DNA from 3 places in the Cupriavidus sp. FW305-27 genome. Region 2 is predicted to be linked to each of the others. Evidence: predicted binding sites of a transcription regulator. Region 2 holds the regulator's gene; each other region holds the start of a gene.
What was found. Region 2 encodes FNR, which switches genes on or off when oxygen is low (the NO sensors DNR and NnrR bind a similar motif). Its sites were predicted from a motif close to TTGATNNNNATCAA; they were not measured.
Positions count from the first base shown of each region.

Region 1: the regulator FNR is predicted to act here: its motif matches at 2,199-2,212, upstream of ubiU (ubiquinone anaerobic biosynthesis protein UbiU).
Region 3: the regulator FNR is predicted to act here: its motif matches at 2,811-2,824, upstream of AC3WRI_RS12085 (universal stress protein).

Region 1 covers NZ_JBYTAG010000040.1:27,878-32,091, forward strand. The annotation lists gene AC3WRI_RS19610 (hypothetical protein) at 1-861, shown strand, start outside; gene AC3WRI_RS19615 (NAD(P)H-dependent flavin oxidoreductase) at 950-2,107, opposite strand; gene ubiU (ubiquinone anaerobic biosynthesis protein UbiU) at 2,375-3,421, shown strand; gene AC3WRI_RS19625 (U32 family peptidase) at 3,469-4,214, shown strand, end outside.
Region 2 covers NZ_JBYTAG010000027.1:43,599-47,812, reverse strand. The annotation lists gene ccoG (cytochrome c oxidase accessory protein CcoG) at 1-1,334, shown strand, start outside; gene AC3WRI_RS15070 (membrane protein) at 1,364-1,573, shown strand; gene AC3WRI_RS15065 (hypothetical protein) at 1,570-1,815, shown strand; gene fnr (fumarate/nitrate reduction transcriptional regulator Fnr) at 1,879-2,604, opposite strand; gene AC3WRI_RS15055 (sulfite exporter TauE/SafE family protein) at 2,683-3,441, shown strand; gene scpB (SMC-Scp complex subunit ScpB) at 4,010-4,214, shown strand, end outside.
Region 3 covers NZ_JBYTAG010000020.1:16,112-20,325, forward strand. The annotation lists gene AC3WRI_RS12080 (PHA/PHB synthase family protein) at 1-1,664, shown strand, start outside; gene AC3WRI_RS12085 (universal stress protein) at 1,903-2,742, opposite strand; gene AC3WRI_RS12090 (DUF1488 family protein) at 3,103-3,381, opposite strand; gene AC3WRI_RS12095 (universal stress protein) at 3,422-3,874, opposite strand.

The DNA of each region.
Region 1 (4,214 bases), on a different contig from region 2:
ACGCGCACCCTTGCCGGCATCGGCGCGCCGCTGATGGTCGCGGTGCTGTGCGGCATGGTGCTGGCCGGCGCCTTCGGCGGCTGGTGGCGCGTGCCGGTGGCGCGCTGGCTCGGCCTGCATATGGCGTGGGCGCTGGGCGGCTGGCTGGCGGCGCTAGTGACCGGCGTGGCCACCACCGTGCTGCCGATGTTCTGGCAGGTGCCACGCCTGCCGGCGGCGATCGGGCGCTGGCTGCCCATGGCGCACTGGTTGCCGCTGGCGCTGTTCAGCGCCGCGGCAATGCTGTGGCCGGATCACCGTGCGCTGGCGTATGGCGTGCTGCTCGTGTGGCTGGCGTTCGTGGCGGTGGTGGGCGCATGCGGGCTGGCCGGCACGCTGCGCGCGCGGCGGCGCCATGATCCGCTGTGGCTGCTCTGGCCGGTGGCATGCGCCAGCATGGCAGGCGCGGCGCTGCTGGGGGCGGCGGCCGTGGTGCTGCCCGCCACCGGGCTGCCGCTGGCATGGTGGGCCGGCACCATGGCGCTGGTCGGCGTGGGCGTGCTGCCGGTCACGGCCATGCTCGGCAAGATCGTGCCGTTCCTGGCCTGGCTGCACCTGCGCCGGCTGCTGCCGCCGCGCGCGCGGGTGCCGGCCATGCAGGCCATCATCGTGCCGGGCCGGCAACGGCGGCAGGCATGGCTGCTGCTGGCTGCCTACGTCCTGCTGCTGGCGGTGCCGCTGGCGCCGGCGCCGCTGGCCCGCGCTGGCGGCGTGCTGCTGGCGGGCGCCAATGCGTGGCTGGGGTGGCAACTGCTGGGAGCGTTGCGATGCATGCGGGAGATGAAGAAGCGCGGCGGATTACCGCCGCGCTCAGATTGCTGACAAAGTCTTTCCTGCTGCGGGTGTGCGGCGCCCGTTGCACTTGCCGGCCTTGCGAGTTGGCTCGCTCAGATTGCTGAAGCTGTTGCCGTCAGGCTGGTGCCAGCCCGGCGGGCTTTTCCCCCGTCAACAGATAGTGCATCAGCTCCGCCACCGGCCGGATCGCCTCGCCGAAGGGCAGCGCACCCCGGCCGCGGAAGAACAGGCCGCGCTCCACGTCGCCGCGCACGGCCTGCGCCAGCTTCAGGTCGATGCAGAACTGGCCGATGCGGGCAATGCCGTCGCGCAGCCCGCACGCCTGCAGGCAGTCGAAGCCCTCCAGGCATTCACGCGGCCTGGCGCGGCGCTGCAGCCGCGACTCGCTCGACAGGTAGCGCGACAGCCACGGCGTCAGCACGGCGCGCGCGGGCAGCCCGGCCACGCTGGTGAACTCGCGCAGGGTCTCGGGCCGCGCCGTGGCCAGCACCTGCTTGAAGGCCGGGTGGGCATCGCATTCCTCGGTCACGGCGAAGGCCGTGCCCAGCTGCACCGCGGCGGCGCCCTCGCCCAGCCAGTGGCGCACCTTGGCATGGCTGTCGATGCCGCCGGCCAGGATCAGCGGAATGCTGTCCCAGGCCAGCCCGAGCTGCGCAAACAGCTCGCGGCATTCGGCCAGCACGCGCGAAAACGAAAAGCGCGGCTCTGACAGGTCCTGGATGCTGGCCGCGCCCAGATGGCCGCCGGCATGGGCCGGATGCTCGACCACGATGGCATCGGGCAGGCGGCCCTTCTTCATCCAGCGGCGCAGCACCAGGCCGATGCCGCGCGCCTCGGACAGGATCGGGATCAGCGCCACCCTGGGGTGGCTGGCGGTCAGTTCGGGCAGGTCCAGCGGCAGGCCAGCGCCCATGACGATGGCATCGGCGCCGCTTTCACAGGATTGCCGCACCAGCGCGGCGTGCGAGCCCACCGCCTTCATCACGTTGACGGCGATCAGCCCGCGGCCCTCGGACGCCGTGCGCGCGGCACGGATCTCGCGATCCAGCGCTTCGAGGTTGGCGGCTTCGATGGCGGGCTTGTCACGGCTGCCGCGGGTGCGTTCCATCAGGTCGGGGTGGTGGTGGCGCAGGTCGATGCTGGCGATGGTGCCGACGCCGTTCTCGCGCGCGACGGCGCCGGCCAGCCGGTGGGCCGAGATGCCGATGCCCATGCCGCCCTGCACGATGGGCAGCAGGCGGCGGCCGGCCAGCTTGAGCCAGGGTTGATTCATAAAATCTCCGGAAGAGGATGGGCGCGGGGCCGGCGTGCGGCCAGCCGCGTGGATGACCGGGCAAGCGTGGCACAGCGGCACGTGCCGGCGTTTGCCGCAGGTCAAGCGCGCGGTGGTGGCCTGCCATCGGCCTACGCCGACCGGCATAGGCCGGCGCGGGCGGTGTGCGGTTGGCGTGGGTTTGCGCGCGGTCAAGCCCCTGCTGCAAGCGCTTGGCTAGCATCGGCGGCTGTCTTCATCTTCGCGCCGCCGCCGGCGCCATCACCGATGACCCCTGCCTCCCCAGCTCCATCCACCGCGGCGAACGTGCCGCGCCGGCCCCAGCTCGTTGCGCCCGCCGGTTCGCTGGCGGCCCTGCGCATGGCGCTGCAGCACGGCGCCGACGCGGTCTACCTGGGCCTGCGCGATGCCACCAACGCGCGCAACTTCGGCGGCCTGAACTTTACCGAGGCCGACATCCGCACCGGCGTGGCCGAAGCCCACGCGCGCGGCGCCGAGGTGCTGTTCGCGATCAACACCTTTGCCCAGATGGGCGCGGTGGCCCAATGGCAGCGCGCGGTCGATGCGGCGGCGGACCTTGGCGCCGACGCGGTCATCATGGCCGACGCCGGCCTGATGGACTATGCGTGCGAGCGCCATCCGGGCTTGCGCCTGCACCTGTCGGTGCAGGGTTCGGCCACGCACGCCGACGCCATCGAGCTGATGCGCGAGCGCTTCCATATCCGCCGCGTGGTGCTGCCGCGCGTGCTGTCGCTGGCGCAGATCGGCAAGCTGGCGCGCCAGACCAGCGTGGAGCTGGAGGTGTTCGGCTTCGGCAGCCTGTGCGTGATGGCCGAGGGGCGCTGCCTGCTGTCGTCCTACGCCACCGGCGACTCGCCCAACAACAAGGGCGTCTGCTCGCCCGCGCACGCGGTGCGCTGGACCGAGCAGGACGGCACCATGCAGGCGCGGCTGTCGGGCATCCTGATCGACAGCTATGCGCCGGGCGAGCCGGCCGGCTATCCCACGCTGTGCAAGGGCCGCTTCGAGGTGGAGGGCGAGCGCGGCTACGTGCTGGAAGAGCCCACCAGCCTCAATGCGCTGTCGCTGCTGCCGGCGCTGATCGACATGGGCATCGCTGCCATCAAGATCGAAGGCCGGCAGCGCAGCCCGCGCTATGTGGGCGATGTGGTCGGTGTGCTGCGCGCGGCCATCGACGCGGCCTGCGCCGATCCGGCACGCTTCGTGCCGCGGCAAGAGTGGCAGAGCACGCTGGGGCGCCATGCCGAAGGCGACCAGGTCACGCAAGGCGCCTATGACCGGCCGTGGCGGTGACACCCATGACATCGATCTGCCTTGAACCGGCCATGACGGAGCTTCCCATGCCAGAGATTGCCGCGGCCGCGATGCCGCAAACCGTAGCGATGCCCGACTTCGGCATCGCCCTGGGCCCACTGCTGTACTACTGGCCGCGCGAGGCCGTGATGCAGTTCTATGCGTCGGTCGCCGATGCGCCGGTCGACCGCGTCTATCTCGGCGAGACCGTCTGCACGCGCCGCCATGAAGTCCGCCATGCGCAATGGCTGGAGATTGCGCAAATGCTGCGCGATGCCGGCAAGGAGGTGGTGCTGTCCACGCCGGTGCTGGTGGAGTCCGACACTGACATCGCCTGGATGCGCCGCGCCTGCGCCCAGGACGACTACCTGGTCGAGGCCAACGACCTTGGCGCGGTGCGCTGCATGCAAGGGCGGCCCTTTGTCGGCGGCCCCCACCTCAATGTCTACCACGCCGATACGCTGGCGTGGCTGGCCGGGCTGGGCGCGGCCGGCTGCGTCGCGCCGGTGGAGATGGATGGCGCCACACTGGCCGCGCTGGCAGCGGCGCGCCCCACCGGCATGCGCCTGGAAGCCTTTGTCTGGGGCCGGCTGCCGCTGGCGTTCTCGGCGCGCTGCTTTACCGCGCGCCACCATCGCCTGCGCAAGGACAGTTGCGAGTTCCGCTGCATGGACTATCCCGACGGCCTGGTGGCAGCCACCGGCGAGGGGCAGGCGTTCTTCACGCTCAACGGCGTGCAGACGCAGAGCGCCACCTGCCTGGACCTGTGCGCAGAGGCGTTGGCGATGGCGCG
Region 2 (4,214 bases):
CCAGCTGGCGGGTCTGGCTGGTGATCCTGACCCAGCTGATCTACTACGGCACGCCCTGGCTCCAATGGAATGGCCGCCAGGCCGTGCTGTTTGACCTTGGCGAGCGCAAGTTCTACATCTTCGGGCTGGTGCTGTGGCCGCAGGACGTCATCTACCTGGCGGTGCTGCTGGTCATCTCGGCGCTGGCGCTGTTCCTGTTCACGGCGATCGCGGGGCGGCTGTTCTGCGGCTATGCCTGTCCGCAGACGGTCTACACCGAGATCTTCATGTGGATCGAGCGGCGGGTCGAAGGCGACCGCATCGCCCGCATCCGGCTCGATGGCGATCCGTGGAGCCTGCGCAAGTTCCGTCTCAAGGCGACCAAGCACTTCCTGTGGGTGCTGATTGCGCTCTGGACCGGCTTTACCTTCATCGGCTATTTCGCACCGATCCGCGAACTGGGCGGCGAGGTGCTCAGCCTGTCGCTGGGGCCGTGGCAGTCGTTCTGGATGCTGTTCTACGCGTTCGCCACCTGGGGCAATGCGGGCTTCATGCGCGAGCAGGTGTGCAAGTACATGTGCCCGTATGCGCGTTTCCAGAGCGTGATGGTGGATCGCGATACCTATGTCGTGACCTACGACGTCGGCCGCGGCGAGCCGCGCGGAAGCCGGTCGCGCAAGACCGACCACCACAAGGCGGGGCTTGGCGACTGCGTCAACTGCAGCATCTGCGTGCAGGTGTGCCCGACGGGCATCGATATCCGCGACGGCCTGCAGTACGAGTGCATCGGCTGCGGCGCCTGCATCGACGCCTGCGACCAGGTCATGGACAAGATGGAATATCCGCGCGGCCTGATCCGGTACACCTCGGAAAACGCGATGCGCAAGGGCTTGTCCGCGGCGGCATCACGCAAGCGCCTGCTGCGCCCGCGCGTGGTCATTTATTCCGTGATCTGGGTGGCGTTGCTGGCCGGGTTCATGGCTTCGATCGCGCTGCGCACGCCGCTGAAGGTCGACATCATCCGCGACCGTGGTGCGCTCGGCCGTGAAGTGGAAGGCCGCTGGATCGAGAATGTCTATCGCCTGCAGCTGATCAACACCACCGAAGCGCCGATGCAGATCAGCGTGCGCGCCGACAGCGACGAACTGAAGAACCTGACCGTGGAATACGATAAGCAGGCCGAATCGCTGGCGCCGACGTCCAACCGGTTGCTGCCGATCCGGATCCGCGTGCCGATCGAGGCCGCGGCGCAGGGCACGCACAAGATCAACGTGACGGTGACGAGCGAAGGCACGGAGCAGGGGCATGCCGAAATCCGGCAATCCACCAGTTTCATCGTGCCGCGCGATTTGTGAAGCTAGGTCGTCAAGATGAAGGGGGCAAGATGAGTCAGCAAGGCAATCCGTGGTGGAAGGAGCCGTGGCCGTGGCTGTTGATGAGCGGCCCGCTGGTGGCGATGGTGGCGTGTGGCGTGACGATCTGGCTGGCATCCACGCATCCGGACATGCCGGTGCAGGGTGCAACGCGCCATGGCCTGGTGGTCGAGAAGGCCGACGCCGCGCCGCCCAAGGCTGCCGCTGTGAGGCAGCCATGAGGTTGCGCTGGCTGATGTGGGTACTCTGGCCGGCGTTCCTGATGGCCGGGTTCGCGACCGCGACGGTGTTTTCGGTGGTGGATCCCGGTGACCTGAACTTCTTCGGCCAGCCGATCGAAGCGTCCCGCGAATCGGTCTACACCGTTGGTTTCCTGATGGCCTGGGTGTTCTGCGCGTTGTCCAGCGGACTGACGCTCTACACCATGCCGACGCGGCTCAGCGATACCGACGAACTGGAATAAGCGGATCGGTGTGAGGTCTGCGCTGCCATGTCCGCATGCGGTACCTGGCAGCGCCTTGGCCGCTTAGCAGGAGCGGCTGTAGAGCTGCTTGATGCCGTCGATGTCCACGAGCTTGACGTGGCGCTGGCGAATCTGGATCAGGCCGGCTTCGGCAAAGCGGGAGAACAGGCGGCTGACGGTTTCGAGCTTCAGGCCCAGGTAGCTGCCGATCTCTTCGCGGCTCATGCGCATCACGAACTCGGACGCCGAATAGCCGCGTGCCGACAGGCGCTCAGAGAGGTTGATCAGGAAGGCGGCAAGCCGTTCCTCGGCGCGCATCGAGCCCAGCGTGACCAGCATCAGTTGGTCATGCGTGATTTCCTTGCCCATCAGGCGCAGGAACTGCTGCTGCAGCGACGGCAGGTCTGCCGACAGGGACTGCAACTCGCTCATGCGGACCACGCAGACTTCGGTGTCCTCCAGCGCGGCGGCATCGGAGGCATGCTGCATCTCGCCCAGCCCGTCGAGACCGACAATTTCGCCGGGCAGGTGGAAGCCGGTAATCTGCGAGCGGCCGTCTTCAGTGGTGACGTGGGTCTTGAGCGTGCCAAAGCGCACGGCATAGACCGCGGTGAGCGGATCGCCCATGCGATACAGGGTTTCACCCTTGTGCACACGGATGCGTTCCTGAACCAGCGTGTCCATCTTGGCGAGGTCTTGCTGCGACATGCCGACCGGAAGGCACAGCTGCCCCATCGCACAGGTGGAGCAGCGTGGTGACATCTCGGTAATGGGAATGGAGGTGAGCAATTGGAACCTGCTAGAAATGGCAGCGAGGGCGCGATAACGGCATTTTACCGTGCGATGTGATGTGGTAGGGAGTGAGAATTGACACTTGGCGTACTGATCAGCGTTTTTCTGCTGGCTTTGCTGGGCGGGGTCCACTGCGCCGCCATGTGCGGCGGCGTGGCGCTGGCCGTGGAGCAGCGTCACGGCGCGGCGGCGACGATCAGTCTGGTGCCCAGCCGTGCCGCCTGGCTCGGCGAGTTGCTGATAATGCACCTGGGCCGGATCTCGACCTATATGCTGCTTGGGGCCGCGCTAGGCGCGGTCGGTGCTTCGGCGTGGAAACAGGACTATCTGCCGGTGCAGCGCTGGCTGTTCGGCGCGGGCAGCGTCATGCTGCTGTGGTCGGGCTGGCGGTTGCTGCGCGGCAACACGTTTACCGTCGACTGGCTGGAGCGGCTGGCGTCGCGTGCCAGCGCAGCGGTGGCGCGCCGGCTGGGTGGCGTGGCACGCGGCATGCCGTCCTTTGTGCGCGCACGCGGCGGCCTGGCGCGGCGATACGGCGTGGGCCTGGCGTGGGGGCTGGTGCCGTGCGGCATGGTCTATGGGGCGCTCACGCTCGCGCTGCTGGCGGGCAATGCGGCGTCCGGCGCACTCGTGATGGGCGTGTTCGGGCTCGGCACACTGCCTAACCTGCTGGTGCTCTCCGGCCTGTCAGGCTATTTGCGTACGCTGTCGCGACGTCCCGGCGTGCGCCTGGGGGCCGGCCTGGCGGTAATGGCGTTCGGCGGCCTTGGCATTGCGCGAGCGGTGCTGTTGCCACATTCGCTGGCCGAGCATGGATTCTGCCTGGTGTTCTGAGGCGCCGGCGCTGCGCCGGCAACGGATGATGGTTGCAGGCGGGGGCGGGAATGCCATACAATCGCCAACATTGCGGTATCGCGCGGTGTCTTGTGAGCCGCGGTAAGCAGCGGGCGAGCAGCGCCAGGCGGCCTTCATACCAGAAGGTGAGTTCAGGGCAGGGGAAGCGGAAGGTTTTCGATGCCCGTCCCGTCCCCACAGTCCATCCGGTTCAAAAGATCTGGTTCAAAAGTCCGGCTGGCACTGCGGTGTTGGCGATGCCGGCCTTGCTCCCGATACCCGTTTTTCTTGCGTCCGAGGCCTTCAGTTCGCTGACAGCGACGTCCGGTATGTGCGGACGCGCTACGCAAGAGGTTCGCTGGCTGGCCCATAACGGCATGCGAACGATCTCCTGCCGGAACGCCCGGCAACTCGATGCAAAGATAGGGAAGTGCACGGCTTGGATGCAGCAGGTATCCGGCTAGCTGCGCAATGAGATGGCGGTGGCTTTCGCACCGCTGTATCCAAAATCTCCGGTGCCCCGGATCCGTCCGGGAGCAGGTGCAAAGACAGGCTGCACACCATCAACATGAATACCCAAGAGGCGAAGATCGTCCTCGAGACGGCGCTGATCTGCGCGCAGGAACCGTTGCGCGTCAATGATCTGCGGCGGCTGTTTGACGACGACGTCGGCGCAGACACCATCCGCGTGCTGCTTGATGAACTGCGGCAGGACTGGCGGCCGCGCGGCGTGGAACTGGTGGCCCTGGCCAGCGGCTGGCGCTTCCAGAGCC
Region 3 (4,214 bases), on a different contig from region 2:
TGGCCCGTGCCACCGGGGGCCTGTCGGTGATCTCGGCAAGTCTGGCCGGACTCGACTGGGCGCTGCAGCTCGGCATCTCCCCGGCAAAGATTGTGCAGGCATGGCAGGTGTGGCTGCAGCACAGCATCGAGGACTGGCCACGGCTGTTGCCGACCGCGGCCGAGCCGCCGTCCGTTGACCTCAGCGATCAGCGCTTTGCCGATGCCGGCTGGCAGGACTGGCCTTATCGCTGCTGGCGCGATGCGTTCATGCGCAACGAAGCCTTCTGGGAGTCGCTGACGCAGGATATTGACGGCCTGTCGCGTCATCACCAGCACATCGTCGCCTTCTGCGCCCGGCAATGGCTTGACCTGCTCGCGCCCGGCAATGTTTGGTGGATGAATCCGACCATTGCCAGGACCGCCTCGAGCACCTTCGGCGCCAACTTCCTGCAAGGCGCCCATCACTGGCTGCAGGACGCCAGTGAGCTGTTGTCAAAGGTGCCTGGACTGCCTGCGGGGCGCCCCGCGCTGGAATTTCTACCCGGGCGCGACGTGGCGCGCACGCCTGGCAAGGTGGTGTTCCGCAACGCACTAATTGAACTGATCGAATATGCGCCCGCCCTTGGCGCCAATACAGTCTGGCGCGAGCCGGTGCTGATCGTGCCGTCCTGGATCATGCGGTACTACATCCTCGACCTGAAGCCCGAGGATTCGCTGGTGCGCTACCTGGTCGAGAGCGGCCATACCGTGTTCATGATTTCATGGAAGAACCCGGACGCCTCGGCCCGCGACTTCGGGCTTGACACCTATCTGGAGGCCGGGCTTCTGACCGCGCTCAACACCGTGCACGCGCGCTGCGACGGCGCGCACGTCCACGCCGCCGGGTATTGCCTGGGCGGCACCCTGCTTGCCACGGGTGCCGCCATGCTGGCCCGCGACGCCGCCGGCGGGCCACTGGCCAGCATGACGCTCTTTGCGGCAGAGACCGATTTCCATGATCCGGGCGAACTGGGCCTGTTCATCGACAAGAGCTCGCTCGCCACGCTCGACGCCCTCATGTGGAGTCAGGGATATCTGGACGGGCCTCAGATGAAGTCTGCCTTTCAGATGCTGAACGCCCAGGACCTGATCTGGTCGCGCGTAATGAGCGAGTATTTGCTCGGCCAACGTTTGCGCGCCAACGATCTGGTCTCCTGGAACCGCGACACCACCCGCTTGCCTTACCGCCTGCATTCGGAATGCCTGCACAAGCTGTTCCTGGGCAATGAGCTGGCCACCGGCAAGCTGTGCGTGGGCGGACAGCCCGTCGCCCTGTCGGACCTCGACCTCCCGCTTTTCGTGGTTGGCACCGAACACGACCACGTCTCGCCCTGGCGCTCCGTGTACAAGCTGCACTTACTGACCAAGGCTGAACTGACCTTCTTGCTGACCTCGGGCGGCCACAACGCAGGCATCGTGTCCGAGCCGGGCCACCCGGGCCGGCGCTACCATGTGCATACGCGATTGCCCGCCGCGCCCTACCTGAGCCCGGAGCAATTCCTCAACGTGGCTGTGTACCGCGACGGTTCCTGGTGGCCGGCGTGGCATGACTGGCTAGTGGCCCACTCGACAGCGCGCTGCACGCGACAGGCGCCGGGCCAGGGGCTCGCGGACGCTCCTGGTACCTACGTGCTGGAACCCTAGCCTCTTGTTCACTGTGCTGCGCCTGGCAACCTTGCGAGCGGGCAAACTTTCGGGTAGCCGGATCGAATGGAAACATGCCGTCGGACACGGGAAATGCCGGCCGACGCCTAAGGAACTCATTCCAGAAACCCCGCGCAAGCTGGTGGAGCGTTCGGTTGTGTCCCACATCCCGCTCCCTGGCAGCAGCCGAACCGCACCGCACCTCACTTCATCGCATCGCCGAGGCGCTGCGGCAATATCAGTGCGACATCAGGACCGGCACTGTCATCGACTCAAGCAACGTGCGGGTGACACCGCCAAGGACCAGCTCGTGCACCCGGCTGTGCCCGTAGGCCCCCATGACGATCAGGTCAGCATTTCGGTCCGCGGCGTGTGAGAGTAACATCTGGCCGACGTCTTCGCCGTCTTCCGCTCCAAGCGTGCAAAGCTGCACCGCCACGCCATGCCGACCCAGCCAGTCCACGGCATGCTGAGGCGGCGAAACCCATGTCCCCTTCAGAACCCCAGACGGTGTCCACGAGACCACCTCCACAGTGCCCGCGCGCTGCAGGAGCGGAAGCGCATCGCGGATGGCCCGCGCCGACTCGCGGCTGCCGTTCCACGCCACCATGATGTTCTTGCCAACGCTCGGGAACCGGCCCGCATACGGAACCACCAGCACCGGCCGCCCGCATCCCAGCACAATGGATTCAACAAAGCCGGGCTCGGCGTAGGCGGCTTCATCAGTGGGATCGCGCTGTCCGAGGATGACAAGATCCGCCCGATGCGCCTCTGCCTGGACCGTTGCCGCCGTGGCCCAGTCCGGCGCCCGCCATTCCGTAATGACGGTTACCTCGTCCGTTGCGCCCATCAGGGCGTGACGGGCCCGCTCGCCGACCTGATGCCGCCATTCGGTGTAAGAGGCAAGATTGCGGTCACCGTCCACCAGGTAGCGCACGGCGGTGGGATCCGGCTTGCCGACGGCTAGCAGGCCAACCAGCGTGGAATGAAACTCCAGCGCCAGCCGGGTGGCGAGGTGCAGCCGGTCGTACACGCGGCGGCCGGCATCGAGATGAACCAGGATCGTTGCGTAGTCCATGGATTGACTCCATCAGGCAGCCCCGGACGGAGCTTTTCTTGAATCTATATCGCCACCCCGCCCCGGATTTGTCGTGCATCAAGCCGTCTTCGTGTCCGCGCTACAGGCAATACCGCTGGCACCAGGTACGAGTTGGCCCAGGCTGCCTGCCGCCAGCGCGGCGGTGCGTGGCTTCGGCGGCCGCAGCAGGTCCGGTACGGCGGTACACGCTGTGCATAGCGGCACCAACGCGCAGGCGGCAAGCCTGCGCCATCCTGGCCGTTTCTCCGGTGTGCATGACTGCAAGCGATTCTTCATGGGTAGCTCCTTGTAAGGACGCGCACCGCCCGGTGGCGGCTGCCGCCGGCCAGGACGTGCGCCTCACACCGCGAAGCGAAAATGGCCGCTGTGCAGCACGATGTGCCGCGCACCTGTCATCTCGAACAGCGCTCCCGCGACGCGTTCAATGTCCTGGCGGTTGCTCATGAATGCCGGCAGCAAATCTTCACTGCGGTACGAGCGTGCGCCGAAATGATCCTCAAGCGCCTCGGCAGTGATCTCATAGGTCGCCGGTGTGCCATCCACCTTCACGGCACACCGCAGGCTTGGCCCGGTCGGGCAGTAATCCGGCGTCTCGCCGGAAAAGTCGATCGTATGCATAGCTTTCTGGCGTAATGCCCTCCAAAATCTGTTCGCCTGCTTACGCTTCCTCGGCGCGGAGAAGCAGGACGGGCGCGACGGCCAGGTTGATCACGCTTCGCGCGACGCTGCCCATGACGAGTCGCCGCACTCCCCGGCGGCCGTGCGTACCCATCACAACCAGATCAGCGCCCCAGCCATTGGCTTCGGCAGCGATCGTGGCAGCAACGTCGCCCTCGACCATAGGCTTACCGAGCAGCCGCGTTACGTGGCGAATACCCGCTGCGGCAAGCCGGCCGGCGGCGGCAGCGAGAACGCTTTGCCCCGCCGTCGTGAGGTCCTCTATCAATCTCACCGGATCCAGATTGCTGGCATCCAGAAACGGGCTGCGGTCATCGACCACATGGACCACCTCCACTTCGGCGTTGGCGGCGCGCGCGATGATCATGGCCTGTTCCAGGGCAAGTTCCGATGCGGCGCCGCCGTCCATGGCGACAAGGATGCGCTGGTACATAGCGGTTTCTCCGGCGATGGGAGCCTGTGGCGACTCGGGTCTGGACTGGTTAAATGCAGCGTAGGGCAACCGGCGCAACTGCTGTTGATACGTGTCAAAGCCGCGGTACCGCGCTCCAACCGCCGCTGGTCGCGCGCGCATCGGCAGTCTTCGCGCAGGGGTTGCGGCTCGCGGATTCAGGCCTGCCCACGCCGAGCGGCTCGCCTGCTTGTCCCCGAACGAAGCCTGAGCGCTTCTTCTTCCCCTTCCAGTTCCGTCGCTTCTCTTTCGCGGGATCGTCCCTGAACCGCCGCGAACTTGCTTGCGCGGTGTCGTGCCCGCGGCGACACGTCCGAGCGGC